One region of the Pseudomonas sp. BIGb0164 genome, then DNA from elsewhere that is predicted to be linked to it. Evidence: predicted binding sites of a transcription regulator. Region 1 holds the regulator's gene; each other region holds the start of a gene.

Evidence for each region. The regulator sigma-54, encoded in region 1, starts transcription at its own class of promoters, with help from an activator protein. The targets are predictions, from matches to a motif close to ANTGGCATNNANNTTGCTNT.
Region 2: the regulator sigma-54 is predicted to act here: its motif matches at 3,955-3,974, upstream of M2394_RS20595 (flagellar hook-length control protein FliK).
Region 3: the regulator sigma-54 is predicted to act here: its motif matches at 5,949-5,968, upstream of flgB (flagellar basal body rod protein FlgB).

The regions. Positions count from the first base shown of each region.
Region 1 covers NZ_JANUEA010000002.1:614,000-621,211, reverse strand. Annotated here, with positions in the region: gene M2394_RS06785 (ZIP family metal transporter) at 1-322, shown strand, start outside; gene M2394_RS06780 (HPr family phosphocarrier protein) at 428-700, opposite strand; gene rapZ (RNase adapter RapZ) at 717-1,574, opposite strand; gene ptsN (PTS IIA-like nitrogen regulatory protein PtsN) at 1,577-2,041, opposite strand; gene hpf (ribosome hibernation-promoting factor, HPF/YfiA family) at 2,052-2,357, opposite strand; gene M2394_RS06760 (RNA polymerase factor sigma-54) at 2,433-3,926, opposite strand; gene lptB (LPS export ABC transporter ATP-binding protein) at 4,111-4,836, opposite strand; gene lptA (lipopolysaccharide transport periplasmic protein LptA) at 4,836-5,369, opposite strand; gene lptC (LPS export ABC transporter periplasmic protein LptC) at 5,356-5,928, opposite strand; gene M2394_RS06740 (HAD family hydrolase) at 5,937-6,461, opposite strand; gene M2394_RS06735 (KpsF/GutQ family sugar-phosphate isomerase) at 6,461-7,212, opposite strand, start outside.
Region 2 covers NZ_JANUEA010000007.1:407,299-414,510, reverse strand. Annotated here, with positions in the region: gene fliI (flagellar protein export ATPase FliI) at 1-43, shown strand, start outside; gene fliJ (flagellar export protein FliJ) at 47-496, shown strand; gene M2394_RS20610 (STAS domain-containing protein) at 679-984, shown strand; gene M2394_RS20605 (fused response regulator/phosphatase) at 981-2,699, shown strand; gene M2394_RS20600 (Hpt domain-containing protein) at 2,730-3,074, shown strand; gene M2394_RS20595 (flagellar hook-length control protein FliK) at 4,025-5,380, shown strand; gene fliL (flagellar basal body-associated protein FliL) at 5,603-6,103, shown strand; gene fliM (flagellar motor switch protein FliM) at 6,113-7,081, shown strand; gene fliN (flagellar motor switch protein FliN) at 7,128-7,212, shown strand, end outside.
Region 3 covers NZ_JANUEA010000005.1:309,775-316,986, forward strand. Annotated here, with positions in the region: gene M2394_RS15685 (ribonucleoside-diphosphate reductase subunit alpha) at 1-2,631, shown strand, start outside; gene flgE (flagellar hook protein FlgE) at 2,960-4,276, opposite strand; gene flgD (flagellar hook assembly protein FlgD) at 4,308-5,036, opposite strand; gene flgC (flagellar basal body rod protein FlgC) at 5,053-5,496, opposite strand; gene flgB (flagellar basal body rod protein FlgB) at 5,500-5,907, opposite strand; gene cheR (protein-glutamate O-methyltransferase CheR) at 6,215-7,042, opposite strand; gene M2394_RS15715 (chemotaxis protein CheV) at 7,085-7,212, opposite strand, start outside.

The DNA of each region.
Region 1 (7,212 bases):
CATCGCCTTGCAGGATGTACCCGAAGGTCTGGTGATTGCATTGGTATTGGCCGGCGCGGGGATGTCGCGGGTCAAGGCGTTCTTGATCGGCGCAGCGTCAGGCTTGGTGGAGCCGGTATTCGCGGTGCTTTGCGCCTGGCTGGTCAGCCTGGCCGAAGTGCTGTTGCCGCTTGGGTTGGCGTTGGCGGCGGGTGCGATGCTGTTGGTCGTGACCCACGAGGTCATCCCGGAGTCGCGGCGCAATGGTCACGAAAAGCTCGCCAGCCTGGGGCTGTGCATCGGCTTCTGCTTGATGATGGTGATGGACACGGCCTTGGGATAAATCGCTTCTGTAGGGGCCCGGCTTGCCGGCGATGGCGTCCTCAGGTCCAACACCTGACTCAAAGGCCTCATCGCCGGGCAAGCCGGGCTTCTACAAGGGATGGGGCTATTCGCCTTCGTCGAAGTAGTTGTTGATCAACGCCACCAGTGCAGCCATGGCTTCGTCTTCCTGTTCGCCTTCCGTCTTCAGGTGAATCTTGGTGCCCTTGCCGGCTGCCAGCATCATCATGGCCATGATGCTCTTGCCGTCGACCATCGATTCCGGTGTGCGACCGGCGCGGATCTGGCAAGGAAACTGCCCGGCCACGCCGACGAATTTGGCTGAGGCACGGGCGTGCAGGCCTAGCTTGTTGATGATTTCAATTTCCAGAGCGGGCATCGCGCAGGTGTTCCTTTCAGCTAAGGTCGCGGTGGCGGACCTGGACGTTCTTGAGGGTTTGTTGCAGCACCTGGCCCAGGCGCTCGGTCAGGTAGACGGAGCGGTGGTGACCACCGGTGCAGCCGATGGCAATGGTGACGTACGCGCGATTGCTCGCGGCAAAGCGGGGTAGCCATTTGAGCAGGTAGCTGGAGATATCCTGGAACATCTCTTCAACATCCGGCTGCGCGGCCAGGTATTCGGCTACAGGCAAGTCCAGCCCGGATTGTTCGCGCAGTTCCGGCTTCCAGTAAGGGTTGGGCAGGCAGCGCACATCGAACACCAGGTCGGCGTCCACCGGCATGCCGCGCTTGAAGCCGAACGACTCCACGAGAAACGCCGTGCCAGGTTCCGGTTGGTTGAGCAGGCGCAGCTTGATGGCATCGCGCAACTGATACAGATTGAGGCTGGTGGTGTTGATCTTGAGGTCGGCGAGGTCAATGATCGGGCCCAGCAACTTGGTTTCATCCTCGATGGCTTCTGCCAGGGAGCGATGGGGGCTGCTGAGGGGGTGACGTCGGCGGGTCTCGGAAAAGCGCTTGAGCAGGGTTTCTTCGTCGGCGTCCAGGTACAGCACATCACAATGAATATGCTTGGCCCTGACCTCCTCGAGCAGTTGCGGAAAACGCTCAAGGTGGCTGGGCAGGTTGCGGGCATCAATCGAAACGGCAACCAGGGGCTGGGCCAGCTCGGTGTGGATCAGTGCGCGTTCCGCCAGCTCCGGCAGCAGGCCGGCCGGCAGGTTGTCGATGCAATAAAAGCCGTTGTCCTCAAGGACATTGAGGGCGGTGCTTTTACCCGAGCCGGAGCGGCCGCTGACGATGATCAAACGCATGATTACTGCCCGTTCTGTTCATCCAGGACAACCTGATAAAGCGCCTCATTGCTGCTGGCGCCGCGCAGTTTGTCGCGTACGTCCTTGCGGTCAAGCATGCTGGCGATCTGCCGAAGCAGTTCCAGGTGCGCATCGGTGGCGGCTTGCGGGACCAGCAGGACAAACAGCAGGTCGACCGGGGCGCCGTCGATGGCGTCGAAATCGATGGGAGCTTCTAGGTGCAGCAGGGCACTGACAGGTGTTTCGCAACCCTTGAGACGGCAGTGGGGGATGGCGATGCCGTTGCCAAAACCGGTGGAGCCGAGTTTTTCACGGGCAATCAGCGCGTCGAAGACATCTTGCATCTCCAGATCCGGCACTTCGCGCGCGATCAGGTTGGCAATTTGTTCGAGGGCTTTTTTCTTGCTGCCGCCCGGCACGTTCACGAGGGAACGGCCGGGGGTCAGGATGGTTTCAAGTCGGATCATGGGGGGAGAGTTAACGACCTGTACCTTGCATCAGGTGCAGATTCTTTTCCTTATGCTTTATGAGTTGGCGGTCCAGCTTGTCGTAGAGCGAGTCGATCGCCGCGTACATGTCTTCATGCTCCGCATTGGCGACGAGCTTTGCATTCGGTACGTGCAGGGTGGCCTCGATTTTCTGCTTGAGCTTATCGACCTCCATGATGACCTGCACGTTGGTGATCTTGTCAAAATGCCCTGCCAGCTTGTTCAGCTTGCTTTCGGTGTATTCACGCAGGGGTTTGGTGACTTCCAGCTGGTGTCCACTGATGTTGACTTGCATACAGCTTCTCCTTCGTTGCCAGTGCATAAAGCGGCAGGCCGGGGTGCCTGCCACTGGAACGCTGTGGCCCGCCCGTCACATCAAACGCTTACGCTCGCTGGAAGGCGCGATCCCGAGGGACTCGCGGTACTTGGCGACGGTTCGACGGGCGACCTGAATGCCTTGTGCCTCCAGTAAACCAGCGATCTTACTGTCACTCAATGGCTTTTTCTGATTTTCAGCGGCAACCAGTTTTTTGATGATCGCGCGGATCGCCGTGGACGAGCATTCGCCGCCTTCGGAGGTGCTGACGTGGCTGGAGAAAAAGTATTTCAGTTCATAAATACCCCGTGGGGTATGCATGAATTTCTGCGTGGTCACCCGGGAGATCGTCGATTCATGCATGCCCACTGCTTCGGCGATGTCATGCAGCACCAGCGGCTTCATCGCCTCGTCGCCGTATTCCAGGAAGCCGCGCTGGTGCTCGACGATCTGGGTGGCGACTTTCATCAGGGTTTCGTTGCGGCTTTGCAGGCTCTTGATGAACCAGCGCGCTTCCTGCAACTGGTTGCGCATGAAGGTGTTGTCGGCGCTGGTGTCGGCACGACGTACAAAACCGGCGTACTGCGGGTTGACGCGCAAGCGTGGTACCGACTCCTGGTTAAGCTCCACCAGCCAGCGCTCGTTGTCCTTGCGTACGATCACGTCAGGGACGACGTATTCAGCTTCGCTGGACTCGATCTGCGAACCGGGGCGTGGGTTGAGGCTCTGGACCAGCTCGATGACCTGGCGCAGGTCGTCTTCCTTGAGCTTCATGCGGCGCATGAGCTGGCTGTAGTCGCGGCTGCCCAGCAGGTCGATGTAGTCATTGACCAGGCGCTGGGCCTCGGCAAGCCAAGGCGTCTTGGCCGGAAGTTGGCGCAATTGCAGCAGCAGGCACTCGCTGAGGGTCCGGGCGCCAATGCCGGCCGGTTCGAATTGCTGGATTCGGTGCAGGACGGCTTCGATCTCGTCCAGCTCAATGTCCAGTTCCGGGTCGAATGCCTCAAGGATTTCCTCAAGGGTTTCGTCCAGGTAGCCCTGGTTATTGATGCAGTCGATCAGGGTGACGGCGATCAGGCGATCGGTGTCGGACATCGGTGCCAGGTTCAGTTGCCACAGCAGATGGCTCTGCAGGCTCTCGCCGGCGGACGTGCGGGTGGTAAAGTCCCACTCGTCATCGTCATTGCTTGGCAGGCTGCTGGCACTGGTCTGGTAGACGTCTTCCCAGGCCGTGTCCACGGGAAGCTCGTTGGGAATGCGTTCGTTCCATTCGCCGTCCTCCAGGTTGTCCACCGTCGGGGCGGTTTCCTGATAGGAGGGTTCCTGCACGTCGGAATTGGGTTTTTGCTCGATGTTGTCAGCCAGCGGGTCTGCATTGTCGAAGTCGTCGCCTTCTTCCTGGCGTTCGAGCATCGGATTGGACTCCAGGGCCTCCTGGATTTCCTGTTGCAGGTCCAGGGTCGACAATTGGAGCAGGCGGATGGCCTGTTGCAGCTGCGGTGTCATCGTCAGCTGCTGGCCCATTCTCAGGACTAGCGATGGTTTCATGGCAGGGGCTTAACACCTTATTCGCCGGCGCAATGCGCCATCCACGACAGGGCGCGTGAGCGCCAAACATAAGCAAATTATATGCCTGATATCGGGGGCTTTGCCTAGAGCGCGGTAACAATAAAAAAACTGAGGTTTTTATTGACTCCCGCGCGCGCTGGCGTTCGGCCTGACACCGCGACGCTTACAGGCGGAACTCGTGGCCCAGGTACACTTCCTTGACCAGTTCGTTGGCCAGGATGGTGGCGGAGTCGCCTTCGGCGATCAATTGGCCATCGTTGACGATATAAGCGGTTTCACAGATATCGAGGGTCTCGCGAACGTTGTGGTCAGTGATCAGTACGCCGATCCCCTTGGCCTTGAGGTGGTGGATGATCTGTTTGATATCGCCCACCGAAATCGGGTCGACGCCGGCGAACGGTTCGTCCAGCAGGATGAACTTCGGCGCGGTGGCCAATGCGCGGGCGATTTCCACACGGCGACGCTCGCCACCGGACAGGCTCATGCCCAGGTTGTCGCGGATGTGGTTGATATGGAATTCCTGCAGCAGGCTTTCCAGCTCCTTGCGGCGGCCGTCACGGTCGAGTTCCTTGCGGGTCTCCAGGATCGCCATGATGTTGTCCGAAACCGACAGTTTGCGGAAGATCGACGCTTCCTGGGGAAGATAGCCGATACCGGCGCGAGCACGACCGTGCATCGGCTGGTGGCTGACATCCAGGTCGTCGATCAGTACGCGGCCCTGATCTGCCTGGACCAGGCCGACGATCATGTAGAAACAGGTGGTCTTGCCGGCACCGTTGGGGCCGAGCAGGCCGACGATCTGGCCGCTGTCGATCGACAGGCTGACGTCGCGCACGACCTGACGGCTTTTGTAGGCCTTGGCCAGATGCTGGGCTTTCAGGGTTGCCATTACTCGGCCTTCTTCTTCGGCTGGATAACCATGTCGATACGCGGACGAGGTGCGGTGACCTTGTTGCCATTGGCGCGACCGGCGTTGGCGACCTGTTTCACGGTGTCATAGGTGATTTTTTCACCTTCCGTGGTGTTGCCGTCGGTGCTGACGACCTTGGCCTGGTCAATCAGGACAATGCGGTTCTGCTGGGCGTGATACTGAATGGTCTTGCCATAGCCCTTCATCGGGGCGGTGTCGGCAAGTGCCTGCTTCTGTTCGAAATAGGCCAGGTTGCCCACCGAGGTCACGACGTCGATATCGCCGCTCTTGGTGCGGGTCAGTGTCACCGTGTTGCCAGTGATCTTCATCGAGCCCTGGGTAATGATCACGCCACCGGTGTAGGTCGCCACGCCTTGCTTGTCATCCAACTGCGCATCGTCAGCCTGGATGTGGATCGGTTGCTGGCTATCGTTCGGCAGAGCCCAGGCGCTCACGCTTCCCAGTGCTGCGCCCAGACCGAGCAAAATAGGGAGAGTTTTAACGAGCCTCATACTGTCCTCTTACGTTCGATAGCAGGTGTATCCTGCTTTCTTTCAAATACGCTTTCATTCCCTTGCCAGTCGATACACCGCCAGCGCCGTCGATTCTAACGTCTTGCTCGGTCTGCGCATATTGCTTCTGCGGGAATACGGTCATGCGACTGGTGGTGATCACGGTGTCGCGGTTCTTGTCGTCAGTGCGCGCAACGCGTACCGAGTCGATCAGTTCTACTTGGGTGCCGTCCGGGTTGACCTCGCCACGCTTGCTGGTGACGTGCCACGGAAACTCGGTGCCGCGATAGATGTTCATGTCGGGGTTGGTCAGCAAGGTCACTTCAGTAGCCTTCAAGTGCTCGACCTTGTCCGACGTCATTTCGTACTGCACCTTGCCGTCGGGCAGGAACTGCACGCTTTTGGCGTTGATGGCGTAATAGTCGATGGCCCCGTCGTCAACCTGCGCTACAGGCTTGTCGAGGAAGCGCTCCGGGCTGATATTCCAGTAGCCCACCGCGAGGAACAGCGCGGCGATGACCCCGAATAGCAGGAAGTTGCGAATCTTTTTGCTCAGCATAAAACGCTCTATAAGTAGGCGGCGTGGGCCGCTTCAAGGCTGCCCTGGGCGCGCAGGATCAATTCGCAGAACTCACGCGCGGCACCTTCGCCGCCACGGGCCGTGGTGATGCCATGGGCGTGTTCACGAACAAATGCTGCCGCGTTGGCGACAGCCATGCCCAGGCCTACCCGGCGAATGACCGGCAGGTCGGGCAGGTCGTCACCGAGGTAGGCGACCTGCTCATAGCTTAGGTTGAGTTGGCCAAGAAGCTCGTCCAGAACCACCAGTTTATCCTCACGGCCCTGATACAGGTGAGGAATCCCCAGGTTTTGTGCACGACGTTCCACAACCGGGGTCTTGCGACCGCTGATAATGGCCGTTTGCACTCCTGCCGCCATCAGCATCTTGATGCCCTGACCGTCGAGGGTATTGAACGTCTTGAATTCGCTGCCGTCTTCGAGAAAGTACAGGCGGCCATCGGTCAGCACGCCGTCGACGTCGAAAATCGCCAGCTTGATGTTCTTGCCGCGTTGCAACAGGTCGCCTGTCATTACATTACTCCCGCACGCAGCAAGTCGTGCATGTTCAGGGCGCCGATAGGGCGGTCATCTTCATTGACCACCACCAGCGCGCCGATCTTGTGGTCTTCCATGATCTTCAGCGCTTCTGCAGCCAGCATTTCCGGGCGTGCGGTCTTGCCATGAGGGGTCATGACCGCATCGATGGTCGCGGTGTGGATGTCGATGGTGCGGTCCAGGGTGCGGCGCAAGTCGCCGTCGGTGAATACCCCGGCCAGGCGGCCATCGGCTTCCAGGATAACGGTCATGCCGAGGCCCTTGCGGGTCATTTCCATCAGCGCGTCCTTCAGTAGCGTGCCGCGCTGGACGTGAGGCAATTCATCGCCTGCATGCATGACGTTTTCCACTTTCAACAGCAGGCGGCGGCCCAGGGCGCCACCGGGATGGGAGAAAGCGAAGTCTTCTGCGGTAAAACCGCGGGCTTCCAGCAGGGCAACGGCCAGCGCATCACCCATGACCAGGGCGGCGGTGGTCGATGACGTCGGCGCCAGGTTCAGCGGGCAGGCCTCGTGGGCCACGTGAACGTTGAGGTTCACTTCGGCGGCCTTGGCCAGCGTCGATTCCGGGTTGCCGGTGATGCTGATCATCTTGATGCCCAGGCGCTTGATCAGCGGCAACAGGGTGACGATTTCGTTGGTGGTGCCGGAGTTGGACAGCGCCAGGATGATGTCATCCTTGGTGATCATGCCCATGTCGCCGTGGCTGGCTTCTGCCGGATGCACGA
Region 2 (7,212 bases), on a different contig from region 1:
AGCGCACCTGGGTACGATCTTCGCCCCGGCGCCCGGCGGCTAAGCCATGGCCAGCACCCGTTCGTCGCGTCTGGCCCCGGTGGTGGACATGGCCGAAAAGGCCGAGAAAACCGCTGTGCAACGCCTGGGGTATTTCCAGGGGCAGGTCCGCCTGGCCGAAAGCAAGTTGGGCGACCTGGAGCGTTTTCGCAGCGAATACCAGCAGCAATGGATCGAGCGCGGCAGTAAGGGGGTGTCCGGCCAGTGGTTGATGGGCTACCAGGGCTTTCTCAACCAGCTGGAAACCGCCGTCGGCCAGCAGCGCCAAAGCCTGGCCTGGCACCAGAACAACCTCGATAAAGCCCGTGAAAGCTGGCAAGCCGCGTTCGCCCGCGTCGAGGGCCTGCGCAAATTGGTGCAGCGCTACATCGACGAAGCCCGCGCCATCGAAGACAAGCGCGAGCAGAAGCTGCTCGACGAACTCTCCCAGCGCCTCCCGCGCCAATCCCAATTCTGAACTCCACCCCCGCATAACTGTAGGCGCCGGCTTGCCGGCGATAACGGTTTACCAGGCGCTGATGAGCCCGCCGATAGACCGCCATCGCCGGTAAGCCGGCGCCTACAGTTGAGGTGGGGTGTTGCTCAGATGCGGTTCGCCTGCTAAACCTTGTGTCATTGCCAATGACAAGGAGCAGTCGCATGTCAGTCGAATCAGAAGTATCCCTGGACGGGAAGAAGTTGACGATCGCGATCAAGGGGCGGTTCGATTTCGGCAGCCACCAGACGTTTCGGGATGCCTACGAGCGCTTCTACAAAGTGCCGGAGCTGTACGTCGTCGACTTGAAAGAAACCACCTACATGGACAGCTCCGCGCTGGGCATGCTCCTGCTGCTGCGTGATCACGCGGGTGGCGATGAGTCGGAAGTGCGAGTGGTCAACAGCAATTCCGATGTGCGCAAGATCCTCGCCATTTCCAACTTCGACAAGCTGTTCGACATCAGTTGAGCACCCTGGCCCCCGTCCCGGAACCGCTCACGATCCTGATCGCCGAAGACAGCGCCACCGATCTGCTGTTGCTGTCGACGATTGTGCGGCGCCAGGGCCACCAGGTGCTCACGGCCACCAATGGCGCTGAAGCCGTCGAGGTCTTCACCCGTGAGCGCCCGCAACTGGTGTTGATGGATGCGCTGATGCCGGTGATGGACGGCTTCGAGGCGGCGCGCCGGATCAAGCAGTTGGCAGGCGAAGAGCTGGTGCCGCTGATTTTCCTGACCTCCCTGCGCGAAAGCGAAGCCCTGGCCCGTTGCCTGGATGCGGGGGGTGATGACTTCCTGCCCAAACCCTATAACCAGCTGATTCTCGCCGCGAAGATCAACGCCATGGACCGCCTGCGGCGGTTGCAAGCCACGGTCTTGCAGCAGCGCGACCTGATCGCCAAACACCATGACTATCTCCTGCACGAGCAGCGGGTGGCCAAGGCGGTGTTCGACAAGGTTGCGCACTCGGGCTGCATCAATGCGGCGCCCAACATCCGCTACCTGCAATCGCCCTATGCGCTGTTCAACGGTGACCTGTTGCTGGCGGCCTACACACCGTCCGGTGACATGCACGTATTGCTCGGCGACTTCACCGGCCACGGCTTGCCGGCAGCCGTCGGCGCCATGCCCTTGGCTGAAGTGTTCTACGGCATGACGGCCAAGGGTTACGGCCTGGCGCAGACCTTGCGGGAGATGAACGCCAAGCTCAAGCGCATCCTGCCGGTGGACATGTTCTGCTGCGCCACGCTGTTATGCCTGAGCACCCAGCGGCGGGTGGTGGAGGTATGGAACGGCGGCATGCCCGAAGGCTATGTGCATGAAGTCGCCACCGGCAAGCGTACGCCGCTTGAATCGAGGCATTTGCCGTTGGGGGTGTTGTCGGCGCAAGCGTTTGATGACAGCACCGAGGTGTGGCCCATGGCGTTGGGCGACCGGGTGTTTTTGCTGTCTGACGGCGTGCTGGATACCGCTGACGCCAATGACCAACTGTTTGGCGTCGAGCGCCTGCAACAGGTATTTGCCGCCAACCGCGAGCCCGACCGCCTGTTCGAAGACATCGAGCAGGCGTTGGCCGCGTTTCGCGGTGAAGTGCGCGATGACGTCAGTCTGGTCGAGATCACCTTGCAGCCCGGCCAGTCGTTGCGCACAGCGCAACCGCTGTATGCCGACAGCGGCCAGTCGTGCCCGCTGGACTGGTCGGTCAGTTTCGAATTCCGTGGGCAGACCCTCAAAAGCTACAACCCGTTGCCGTATTTGTTGCAACTGTTACTGGAGATTCATGGCTTGCGTGAGCAGAGCGGGGCGCTCTACAGCGTCATGGCCGAGCTGTACTCCAACGCGCTGGAGCATGGCGTGCTGGGCCTGGATTCGCGGCTCAAGCGTGATGCCGAGGGGTTCGCCCACTACTATCGCCAGCGCAACGAACGGCTGGCGCAACTGAGCAGCGGTTATGTGCGCGTGCATGTGCAGGTGGTGCCGACCGACACCGGTGGCAAGATGTTGTTGCGCCTCGAAGACAGCGGCCCCGGGTTCGACGTGGAAAAGATGCTGGCCCGGCCGTTGGACGTTGACCGTCTGTCTGGCCGGGGGTTGAGCCTGGTGCGTCAATTGAGCAGCAATGTACGCTGGTCTGACGGTGGGCGCAGTGTGTGCGTGGAGTTTTGCTGGGGGGCTCTGGCATAATCCGCCGATTCTTGATCAAGGAGCGAGCAAGTGGCTGAGATTCATCTGGACCCGGACGTGCTCTCGGGTTTGCAGGAAGTCATGGAAGGCGAGTACCCCAAGTTGCTCGATACCTTTCTCGATGATTCGCAAAAACGTGTCGAAGCGCTGCGCAAGGCGCGCGACGATGCCAAGGCGTTGGGGCGGATTGCCCATAGCTTCAAGGGCAGCAGCGGCAACCTTGGGGCGGTGCGGTTGGCGCAGTTGTGCCAGCGGCTGGAGGTTGAGTCGGCGGGGGCTGCGGCGGACCTTGGGGATTTGGTGGATCAGATTGATCATGAGTTTGCTTTGGTTCGGCCGCTTTATGAGTCGGAGCGGGGGCGGTTTGGGGTTTGATCTGGTTTGAGTTTGAGTACATATCCATTTCTACGGTAACGGCTGCTGGCGGTTCCGCTCTTACAGCGGGTCACTTTCGAAAAGCGCGAAAGTAACCAAAGCGCTCTTGCCCCAACACTCGGCACCTCGCCTAGGCTCGGTGTGCCCTCACTCCGGCTTTGGAGCGTGGGCCGCCGCGATGGGCCATCCTTGGCCCAGCGCGGCTAACCCGGCGTCCTGCCGGGTTACCCACGCTCCAAAGCCTGCGTTCGGCCAGCGTGTTTGACGGGGCGCCTCAGATCAAAATCAAAAGCAAGAGCACGGCGGCCTAGTAGCCGACCTGAGTGGTGAGGATCAAAGGCGAAGAACTATCGCTGGTTTGATTGGGTTTGTCGGGTGTATCAAGGTGTATGACGCGACGCCATCACTGTGGGAGCTGGCTTGCCTGCGATGGCATCTATGCGGTGTACCTGATTCACCGAGGTGTCTGCATCGCCGGCAAGCCAGCTCCTACACGTATCTGCTTTTGATCTAACCACTCAAGCCGGCTGTCAGGCCGCTGTGCTTTTGCTTTTGATCTTGATTTTGATTTTGATCTTAGGCGCCCCGTCAAACACGCTGGCCGGAATTCGGCAGGGATTTGGGGGGTAAGCCGGCAGGACGCCGGCTTAGCCGCCCCGCGCCATGGATGGCGCGTGGCGGCGGCCCCCCAAATCACTGTCGAATTACGGGTATGCCGAGCCTAAGCGAGGCACCGAGTGTTGGGGCAAGAGCCCTTTGGTTACTTTGGGCTGGGCCGGCATTCCGGCTTTTCCAAAGTGACCCGCCGTAAGGGCGGAACCCATACCAGCCATCACCCAAATAACGGATATGTACCCCGCAAACCCAACCAACCCCAAAACCTGGCCCGACTCTTGCTCTACCTCCCAATACTGCATCCCCGATCCCCAATGCAGTGGAGACCTTTACCTATGCCAGTCGCCCCGAACACCCTCCTTCAGGCTGCCCCCGCAGCCAAGCCTCAAGCGCCCGCCGCGACACCTCCGGCAGCGGCTGCGGCCCCACAGGACAAGGGCCCTGGCTTCGCTCAGGTGTTCGCCAGCCAAGGCGCCAAGCCGACGGTAAAGACCGACGACACCCCGTCCAAGCCTTCTCGTGACAAGACCTCCGACGCCAGCGCCAAGCCTGCTGACAACAGCAGCAAGCCTGCCGCCAGCACGCCAGCGGTTGCCGATAGCGGCAAACCCTTGCCTGCCACGCCGCCGGCCAAGTCCGATGACAGCGCCAGCAGCGACGACGACAAACCCACCGACCCGTCCCTGGTGCAGCAACCCCCGGTTGACCCCGTCGTCGACCCGGCGCTGATTGCCACCGTTACCCCTGTGGCCGTGCCGGTCCCTGTGCCGACGGTGACGCCGACGCCTGCCGCTGCGCCTGAAGAGCCCCAGCCGGTGGTGGCCGCTCCTGTGGCGGCCACCGACGAAGCCAAGCAACCCGCTTTCGACCCTTCCGCCGACCCGCTGGATTCGATGCCCGCCGTGCGCCTGGCGATGGAGCAGGGCGGTCACGTCTCCGCCAGCAGCCAGACGCCGCAAAAAGCCGCGCCTGCGCCGACTCAGGACCAGCCGACCGCCGCGCAAAACTTCGCCGCAGGCCTGGCCAACATGGTCGACCAGCAGGCCGCCAAGGACAGCACCGACACCGGTGGCGACAAGACCTTCAGCAGTCTCATCGACGGTGGCCTCAAGGACTTGAAGGACGCCAGCAGCGATACCCGTGTCGATGACTTCGCCAACCGTCTGGCGGCGCTGACCCAGGCCGCCACGCCGAAAACCGCGAACGCCTTGCCGCCCGTGGCCAACGCGCCGTTGGCCATGCACCAGAGCGGCTGGACCGAAGAAGTGGTCAACCGCGTGATGTACCTGTCCAGCGCCAACCTCAAGTCGGCCGAGATCCAGTTGCAGCCGGCCGAGCTGGGTCGCCTGGACATCAAGGTCAACATGGCGGCCGACCAGCAGGCCCAGGTCACCTTCATGAGTGGCCATGCGGTGGTGCGTGAAGCGCTGGAAAGCCAGTCCGGCCGCCTGCGTGAGATGTTCGCCCAGCAGGGTATGGGGCAGGTGGACGTCAACGTTTCCGACCAGTCCCGTGGCTGGCAGGGCCAGGGCCAGGAGCAGCAACAACAGCAGAACCAGGCCCGTGGCGTGAGTGGTAGCGGTGGCCGTGGTGATGGCGGTGATATGGCCGATCACGCCGAAGTCGCAGCGGCTGTCGCGCCGGTCACCTCCACCGTGATTGGCTCCAGCGCCGTCGATTACTACGCCTAATGTGAGCCCTGCAAAGATCTAAATGTGGGAGCGGGCTTGCTCGCGAAAGCACAGTGTCAGTCAACGGATTCGTCGATTGGCCCACCGCATTCGCGAGCAAGCCCGCTCTCACATTTGATTTGCGGCGTTCCTTCGTCCCCGATCACCAGACAACTCTGGCATAACACTTGCTCTTGCCTTTCCGTAGATCTATGAATCCCCGAATAGTGACGGATTATTGGCATGGCGAAGAGCGACGACGCAGCAAAACCCCCAGCAGCCAAAGGCAAGCTCAAGCTTATCTTGTTGATTGTGCTGGGCCTGGTCCTGGCCATCGGCGCGTCGGTGGGCGGCACCTGGTACATCATGCACAGCAGTGCCAGCAAACCGGCCCCTGCCGCCGAAACCGCCACCAACGTCAAGCAACCGGCAATCTTCGAGCCGATGCTTCCGGCCTTTGTCGCCAACTTCAATCAGAACGGTCGTCAACGCTACCTGCAGGTGAGCATCACCTTGCTGGCACGTAACCAGGCGGACCTGGATGCGCTCAAAGTGCACATGCCGGTGATCCGCAACAACCTGGTGATGCTGTTTTCCGGGCAGAGCTTCGACAGCCTGGCCACTCCGGTAGGCCAGGAAATGCTGCGCCAGAAGGTCACTGCCAGCGTGCAGGAAGTGGCCCAGAAAGAGCTCGGCAAAGTCGTGGTCGAGCAGGCGCTCTTCACTAACTTCGTATTGCAGTAGGATCACGACATGGCCGTGCAAGACCTGCTGTCCCAGGATGAAATCGACGCGCTGTTGCATGGCGTCGACGATGGTCTGGTACAGACCGAAATGGCTGCCGAGCCCGGCAGCGTCAAAAGTTATGACCTGACCAGCCAGGATCGCATCGTCCGTGGACGCATGCCGACCCTGGAAATGATCAACGAGCGTTTCGCCCGCTACACCCGTATCAGCATGTTCAACATGCTGCGCCGTTCGGCGGACGTGGCGGTGGGCGGCGTGCAGGTGATGAAGTTCGGTGAATACGTGCACTCGTTGTACGTGCCCACCAGCCTCAACCTGGTCAAGATCAAGCCGCTGCGCGGCACCGCGCTGTTCATTCTCGACGCCAAGCTGGTGTTCAAGCTGGTGGACAACTTCTTCGGCGGCGACGGCCGTCACGCCAAGATCGAAGGGCGTGAATTCACCCCGACCGAACTGCGTGTGGTGCGCATGGTGCTGGAGCAGGCCTTCATCGACTTGAAGGAAGCCTGGCAGGCGATCATGGAAGTCAATTTCGAGTACATCAACTCGGAAGTGAACCCGGCCATGGCCAACATCGTCGGCCCCAGCGAAGCCATTGTGGTGTCCACTTTCCACATCGAACTCGATGGCGGTGGCGGTGACCTGCACGTGACCATGCCGTACTCGATGATCGAGCCGGTGCGCGAAATGCTCGACGCCGGTTTCCAGTCCGACCTCGACGACCAGGACGAACGTTGGGTCAAGGCCCTGCGCGAAGACCTGCTGGACGTCGACGTGCCGCTGAGCGCCACCGTGGCCCGTCGCCAGTTGCGCCTGCGCGACATCCTGCACATGCAGCCGGGTGACGTGATCCCGGTGGAACTGCCGGAAGAACTGATCATGCGCGCCAACGGTGTGCCGTCGTTCAAGGTCAAGCTCGGTTCCCACAAGGGCAACCTGGCGTTGCAAGTGGTCGAGCCGATCAACCGTCGCTGATCCGCCCTAATTTTTTGATGAATTTTCGCTGCGCCGAGGACATGTAATGGCTACCGAACACGAAAACACTTCCGCCGAAGACCAGGCCCTGGCTGACGAATGGGCTGCGGCCCTGGAAGAAACCGGCGATG
Region 3 (7,212 bases), on a different contig from region 1:
ATGCCGTCGGGCGGCACCATCCACATCGAAGAAATCCAGGACCAGGTAGAACTGGCCCTGATGCGTGCCGGCGAGCAGAAAGTAGCCCGCGACTACGTGATCTACCGCGACTCGCGCGCCAAGGAACGTGCCGTGCGCTCCCCGGCCGAAGAAGCTGCCGTACAAGCTCACCCATCGATCCGCATCACCCTGGCCGACGGCAGCTTTGCTCCGCTGGACCTGGGCCGCCTGAACACCATCATCACCGAGGCCTGCGAAGGCCTGGAAGAAGTCGACGGTGACCTGATCCAGCGCGAAACCCTGAAGAACCTGTACGACGGCGTGGCCCTGACCGACGTCAACACGGCCCTGGTGATGACCGCCCGTACCCTGGTTGAACGCGAGCCGAACTACTCGTTCGTGACCGCGCGCCTGCTGATGGACACCCTGCGTGCCGAAGGCCTGGGCTTCCTGAAAGTCGCCGACAGCGCCACTCACCACGAGATGGCTGACCTGTACGCCAAGGCCCTGCCGGCCTACATCGCCAAGGGTATCGAATTCGAATTGCTGAACCCGGTCCTGGCCACCTTCGACCTGGAAAAACTGGGCAAGGCCATCAACCACGAGCGCGACCAGCAGTTCACCTACCTGGGCCTGCAAACCCTGTACGACCGTTACTTCATCCACAAGGACGGTATCCGCTTCGAACTGCCGCAAGTGTTCTTCATGCGCGTGGCCATGGGCCTGGCGATCGAAGAGAAGCAGAAAGAAGACCGTGCGATCGAGTTCTACAACCTGCTGTCGTCCTTCGACTACATGTCGTCGACCCCGACCCTGTTCAACGCCGGCACCCTGCGTCCACAGCTGTCGAGCTGCTACCTGACCACCGTGCCGGATGACCTGTCGGGCATCTACCACGCGATCCACGACAACGCCATGTTGTCCAAATTCGCCGGCGGCCTGGGCAACGACTGGACACCGGTGCGCGCACTGGGTTCGTACATCAAGGGCACCAACGGCAAGTCCCAGGGCGTTGTGCCGTTCCTGAAAGTGGTGAACGACACTGCTGTAGCCGTGAACCAGGGTGGCAAGCGCAAAGGCGCGGTGTGTGCCTACCTGGAAACCTGGCACATGGACATCGAAGAGTTCATCGAGCTGCGCAAGAACACCGGTGATGATCGTCGTCGTACCCACGACATGAACACCGCCAACTGGATCCCTGACCTGTTCATGAAGCGTGTCTTCGATGACGGCAAGTGGACCCTGTTCTCGCCATCCGAAGTGCCGGACCTGCACGACCTGACCGGTAAAGCCTTCGAAGAGCGCTACGAGTACTACGAAGCCCTCACCGAGTACCCAGGCAAGGTCAAGCTGTTCAAGACCATCCAGGCCAAAGACCTGTGGCGCAAAATGCTGTCCATGCTGTTTGAAACCGGCCACCCATGGCTGACCTTCAAGGACCCGTGCAACCTGCGCAGCCCGCAGCAGCACGTGGGCGTGGTCCACAGCTCGAACCTGTGCACCGAGATCACCTTGAACACCAACAAGGACGAAATCGCCGTTTGCAACCTGGGCTCGATCAACCTGCCGAACCACATCGTCAACGGCCAGTTGGACACCGCCAAGCTGCAACGCACCGTCAACACCGCGGTTCGCATGCTCGATAACGTGATCGACATCAACTACTACTCGGTGCCACAGGCGCAGAACTCCAACTTCAAGCACCGTCCCGTTGGCCTGGGCATCATGGGCTTCCAGGACGCGCTGTACCTGCAGCACATTCCTTACGGTTCGGATGCTGCGGTCGAGTTCGCCGACAAGTCCATGGAAGCGGTCAGCTACTACGCGATCCAGGCGTCCTGCGACCTGGCCGACGAGCGCGGCGCCTACGAGACGTTCCAGGGTTCGCTGTGGTCCAAAGGCATCCTGCCGCTGGATTCGCAACAGATCCTGATCGAAGCCCGTGGCCAGAAGTACATCGACGTTGACCTGAACGAATCCCTGGACTGGGCACCGGTACGTGCCCGTGTGCAGAAAGGCATTCGTAACTCCAACATCATGGCCATCGCACCGACCGCCACCATCGCCAACATCACCGGCGTGTCGCAGTCGATCGAACCGACCTACCAGAACCTGTATGTGAAATCGAACCTGTCGGGCGAATTCACCGTGATCAACCCGTACCTGGTTCGCGACCTGAAAGCCCGTGGCCTGTGGGACTCGGTCATGATCAACGACCTGAAGTACTACGACGGTTCCGTGCAGCAGATCGAGCGCATCCCGCAAGAACTCAAAGAGCTCTACGCGACCGCCTTCGAAGTGGACACCAAGTGGATCGTTGACGCCGCCAGCCGTCGTCAGAAGTGGATCGACCAGGCCCAGTCCCTGAACCTGTACATCGCCGGCGCTTCGGGCAAGAAGCTGGACGTGACCTACCGCATGGCGTGGTACCGTGGCCTGAAAACCACTTACTACCTCCGTGCCCTGGCTGCGACCAGCACCGAGAAGTCGACCATCAACACCGGTAAGCTGAACGCTGTTTCCAGCGGCGGCAACCACGGTGACGACTCGGTTCTCGCCGCTCCAGCCGGTCCGGCCCCTGTGCCTAAGGCCTGCGCGATCGACGAGCCGGATTGCGAAGCTTGCCAATAAGCTGAGCCGGTAGGCGCGTAAAGGCGCCTATCTAAGAACCCCCGCCAAGCCCCCTGGGTTTGCCGGGGGTTTTCTTTTGCCTGGCGATTATCTCTTCCGGGCAGAAGTCCACCTGTAGTGAGCGGGCTTGCCCCGCGCTGGGCGGCGAAGCCGCCCCAACCAGAGCGCCGTGGTGTCTCGGAAAGACCGAGGTGCTTGGGTTTAGGGCGGCTTCGCCCCCCAACGCGGGGCAAGCCCGCTCACTACAAGGTCGCCGATGTCGGCTATGAATATAGCCGCCACAAAAAAGCCCCTCGAGTGAGGGGCTTTTTTGTGGAGCGTTAACTCATCAGGTCATCTGAATGATGGTCTGCATGATGGTGCTCTGGGTGGAGATGGTCTTGGCGTTTGCCTGATAGTTGCTCTGGGCCTTGATCAGGTCCACCAGCTCGTTGGTCAGGTTAACGTTGGAGTTCTCCAGGGAGTTGGCCACGATCGAACCCAGGGTGCCGGCTTGCGGAGTGTCGTAACCCGGCTGGCCCGATGCAAAGGTCTCTCTCCAGGTGGTGCCGCCCGCTGGCTGCAGGCCTTGTTCGTTGTTGAAGCTGGCCAGGGAGATCTGGCCAATGGCCTTGCTCTGCTGGTTGCTGAACGTGGCGAACAGTACGCCGCTGCCGTCGATTTTCAGGCCGGTGATCTGGCCAGTCGCATAACCGTCGGTGGTCGGCGGGTTGCGGTAGGTGGCCGAGTTGTATTGGGTGATGTTGCCCATGTTGATCGCGATGCCGGTAGGGTTGGCAGTCGCACCGTTTGCCTTCCACACACCGTTGGTCACGGTACCCGGCACCCAGCCGGTGATGGTCAGGGTATTACCGGTCACGCCTGTCCCAGCAACACTGGTGAGCTTGCCGGAACCATCAAAGGTCAGCGTCGTCGCAGCAGGTGGCGCAGTGCCTGCGCCTGTGCCCGTTGGCAGTGTGCCGTCCGGGTTACGGCCATCGATCAGCGTGTAGGATTTCCAGACGTTGCTGTCGGTCTTGACCAGGTACTGCACCATCGGGTGAGCGTTACCTTGGTTGTCGTACAAGGTGGTGCTGTATTGGGTGGTGAAAGTACTGGTGTCGCTTGGGTCAAACGGCTTGGTCGTCTGGTTGATCACCGCTTCTGAAGAGTTCAGGTTACTGGTGGAATCCACCTTGGTGGACGCCTTCGGCGGCAGGTTCGACAGGTTCAGTTGCAGGTCGGTCAGGCCGCCCTTGATGATATTGCCATCGGCGTCCGCCGCGTAGCCTTGCAGGCGCGAGGTGCCGGTGTTGTTGGTGATGTAGCCGTCTTTGTCGGCACGGAAGGCACCACTACGGGTGTATTCCAGCGAACCGTCGCTGGCCTTCTGCACGAAGAAGCCGCCGCCCTGGATCGCCATGTCCAGGATGCCGCCACTGTTGTTCACGTCACCCTGGGTGAACTGCTGGGACACAGCCGCCAGGTTCACACCGTTGCCGATGCTGTTCTGGCCGGTGCCCAGTTTGGAGGCCGCGTAGATGTCCGCGAATTCCGCACGGGACGACTTGAAGCCCGTGGTCGCGACGTTGGCGATGTTGTTGCCGGTCACGTCCAGTTGTTTGTTGGCCGCATAGAGGCCGCTCAGGCCGATGTTAAAAGACATGTTTCTCTCCTTCTGCCGTATTTAGCCGGCTCTATGTACCGATAGTCTGAATTTGCGACAGCTTGACGCTGCCCATGCCGCCTGCAAGGTTCAACAGCATTTCGCCGCCGGTCTTGCTCAGCGTCACGCTGGTAACGGTTGCCGGCAGCGAAGTGGCCAAGGCAACCGAGTCACCCTTGTCGTTCTTCGTGGTGGCGGCAAAGGTGTAGGTACCGGCAGGGGCGACTTCGCCCTTGTCGTTCTTGCCATCCCAGATAAAGCTCGCATCGCCAGCGCTCTGGGCACCCATGTCGATGGTGCGCACCACGTTGCCGTCCTTGTCGGTGATCTTCACGGAGACGTTACCCGTCGCCGCCGTCACCGCCACCGAACCGGTCATGCTCTTGCTGGTATCAACCATGGCCTTGTCGGTCTGGGTGATGATCGAACGCCCCACCAGCGACGACGCTTGCAGCGCTTGCGACGAGCTGAAGTTGCTGGAGATCGCGTTCACCGAATCGTTCAGGGTGTTGATCCCTTCCAGGCTGCTGAACTGCGCCAGTTGCGCCACGAACGCGCCGTTGTCCTGAGGCGACAGCGGGTTCTGGTTTTTGAGCTGGGTCACCAGCAGTTGCAGGAATGCGTCCTTGCCCAGCGACTGGTTGCCCGTCGCCGCCTTGGAAGCATCACCGACGCTGCTGTTGTCTGTCGCGGACTTGACCTTCGAGTTGAAAAGGTCCTGAACCGCCGTGTTGGTAGAAGTGGTATCAACAATGGCCATTATTTGGCGCCCCTTATCACTGACCCAGGGTCAGGACCTTCTGCATCATGGTTTTGGCGGTGTTCATCATTTCCGCGTTGGTCTGGAACGAGCGACTGGCAGAGATCATGTCAGCCATCTCCTCGACCACGTTGACGTTCGGGTAGTACACGTAGCCTTTTTCGTTCGCGGCCGGGTGGTTCGGCTCGTAGCGGGCTTCCAGGTTGCTCTGGTCTTCAACCACGCCGAGCACCTGCACGCCTTGGCCGGCGGCATCCTGGTTCTGGAACAGCGAATCGCTGCCGCCGCTCTGGCCGCCCTGGAACATGGTGGCGAACACCGGGTGACGGGCGCGGTAGGTCTGGTCAATGCTCGAAGACACGGTCTCGGCGTTGGCGATGTTACTGGCGACGGTGTTCAAACGCGTGGTCTGCGCGCTCATGCCACTGCCGGCAATATTGAAAACACTGGCTAGGGACATGGCTTACTCTCCACGCAGGGCTGACATCAGCCCTTTGAATTTACTGTTGAGCAGGGTGAAGCTGGCCTGGAAGTTCACCGAGTTCTCGGCGTAGGCCGATTGCTCCAGCTGGGCGTCGACGGTGTTCTGGTCGATCGACGGCTGCATCGGCGTGCGATACAGCAGCGACTCGTCACCATTGCCCAGGCCTTGCGCTTCAATGTGACGGGTATTGGTCACGTTCAAGGCGAAGGTGCCGTTCTTGGTCTTGTCCTGCTGTGCAGCGAGCACGGCGGAGAAGTCCAAATCCCGAGCCTTGTAGTTCGGGGTGTCGGCGTTGGCAATGTTGTTGGCCAAGACTTCAGCACGCTGGGCGCGGAAGCCCAGGGCTTGTTCGTGGATACCGAGCGCTTTATCGAAGCTGATGCTCATGGCGGAAACCTTTAGGCTGACCTGCTTTTCGTAACTGGGTTATAGCAAGGCGCATGCCAATTAACGAAAAGGCCGTAACTCAAGGGTTTGCGAGGGGTTTGCCGGTGGCAATGCCAGAAAAGCGGCAACGGGTTTCCGCGTGGCGCCAGTAAAGCGGCAATGGTGAGTTGCCGCCTTCATTTACCTTGCCGCAAAACAAATGTGGGAGCGGGCTTGCTCGCGAATGCGGCAGGTCAGTCAATTTATATCTGACTGACAAACCGCATTCGCGAGCAAGCCCGCTCCCACATTGTTAACCGCGTAACTCTTACTTGGCCTGGTAGATGATCCCCGGGCTGCACTGCACCATCTGGTAATGATCAGGCAGACCGTTCAGCGCCTCGGAAGCACCGAGGAACAGATAGCCGCCGCGCTTGAGCGTGCCGTGGATGCGCAACAGGATGTCTTTCTTCACTTCGGCCGAGAAGTAGATCAGCACGTTGCGGCAGAACACCATGTCGAACTTGCCCAGGCTGGCGTAGCTGTCGAGCAGGTTGAACGAGCGGAACTCCACCCGGTTCTTGATCGGCGCCTTGACCGCCCAGCGCCCTGCCCCTTTCGGGTCAAAGTAACGCTGCAGGCGTTCCTGGGACAAACCACGGCCCAGGGCCAGGCTGTCGTACTCGCCGGTCTTGCAGTTGGTGAGCATGGTGCCGGACAGGTCGGTGGCAACGATTTGCGCACCGGCCTTCAATTGGCCCATGTTGGTCCGTTCGAACTCGTCGATAGCCATCGAGATCGAGTAAGGCTCCTGCCCCGAGGAGCACGCCGCCGACCAGATGCGCAGGCGCTGGCCCGGGCTGGCCTTGATGGCTTCGGGCAGCACTTTGCTCTTGAGCACCTCGAAGGGGTAGGTATCCCGAAACCACAGGGTTTCGTTGGTGGTCATGGCATCGACCACCATCTCCTTGAGCCCGCTGCGCGGTTGACCCTGGATTCGCTGGACCAGCTCACCCAACGACTTGATGCCCTGCTGTTCCATCAGTTTGTTGAGACGGCTGGATACCAGGTACTGCTTGTTTTCACCGAGCAATATGCCACAGGCTTTTTCCAGGAAGACCCGGAACTGTTCGAAATCCAAATTACCCGTAGACAATGATACCGCCTCTTAAATCGTGTGACCGCCAGGGGAAATCCCCTAGCCGTGATCTGCTGCCTTGATCCGGTCGACTACCCGGGATGCCAGGTCATCAGGGCGGAATTTGGCCAGGAAGTCATCGGCGCCGACCTTCTTGACCATCGCCTGATTGAATACACCCGACAACG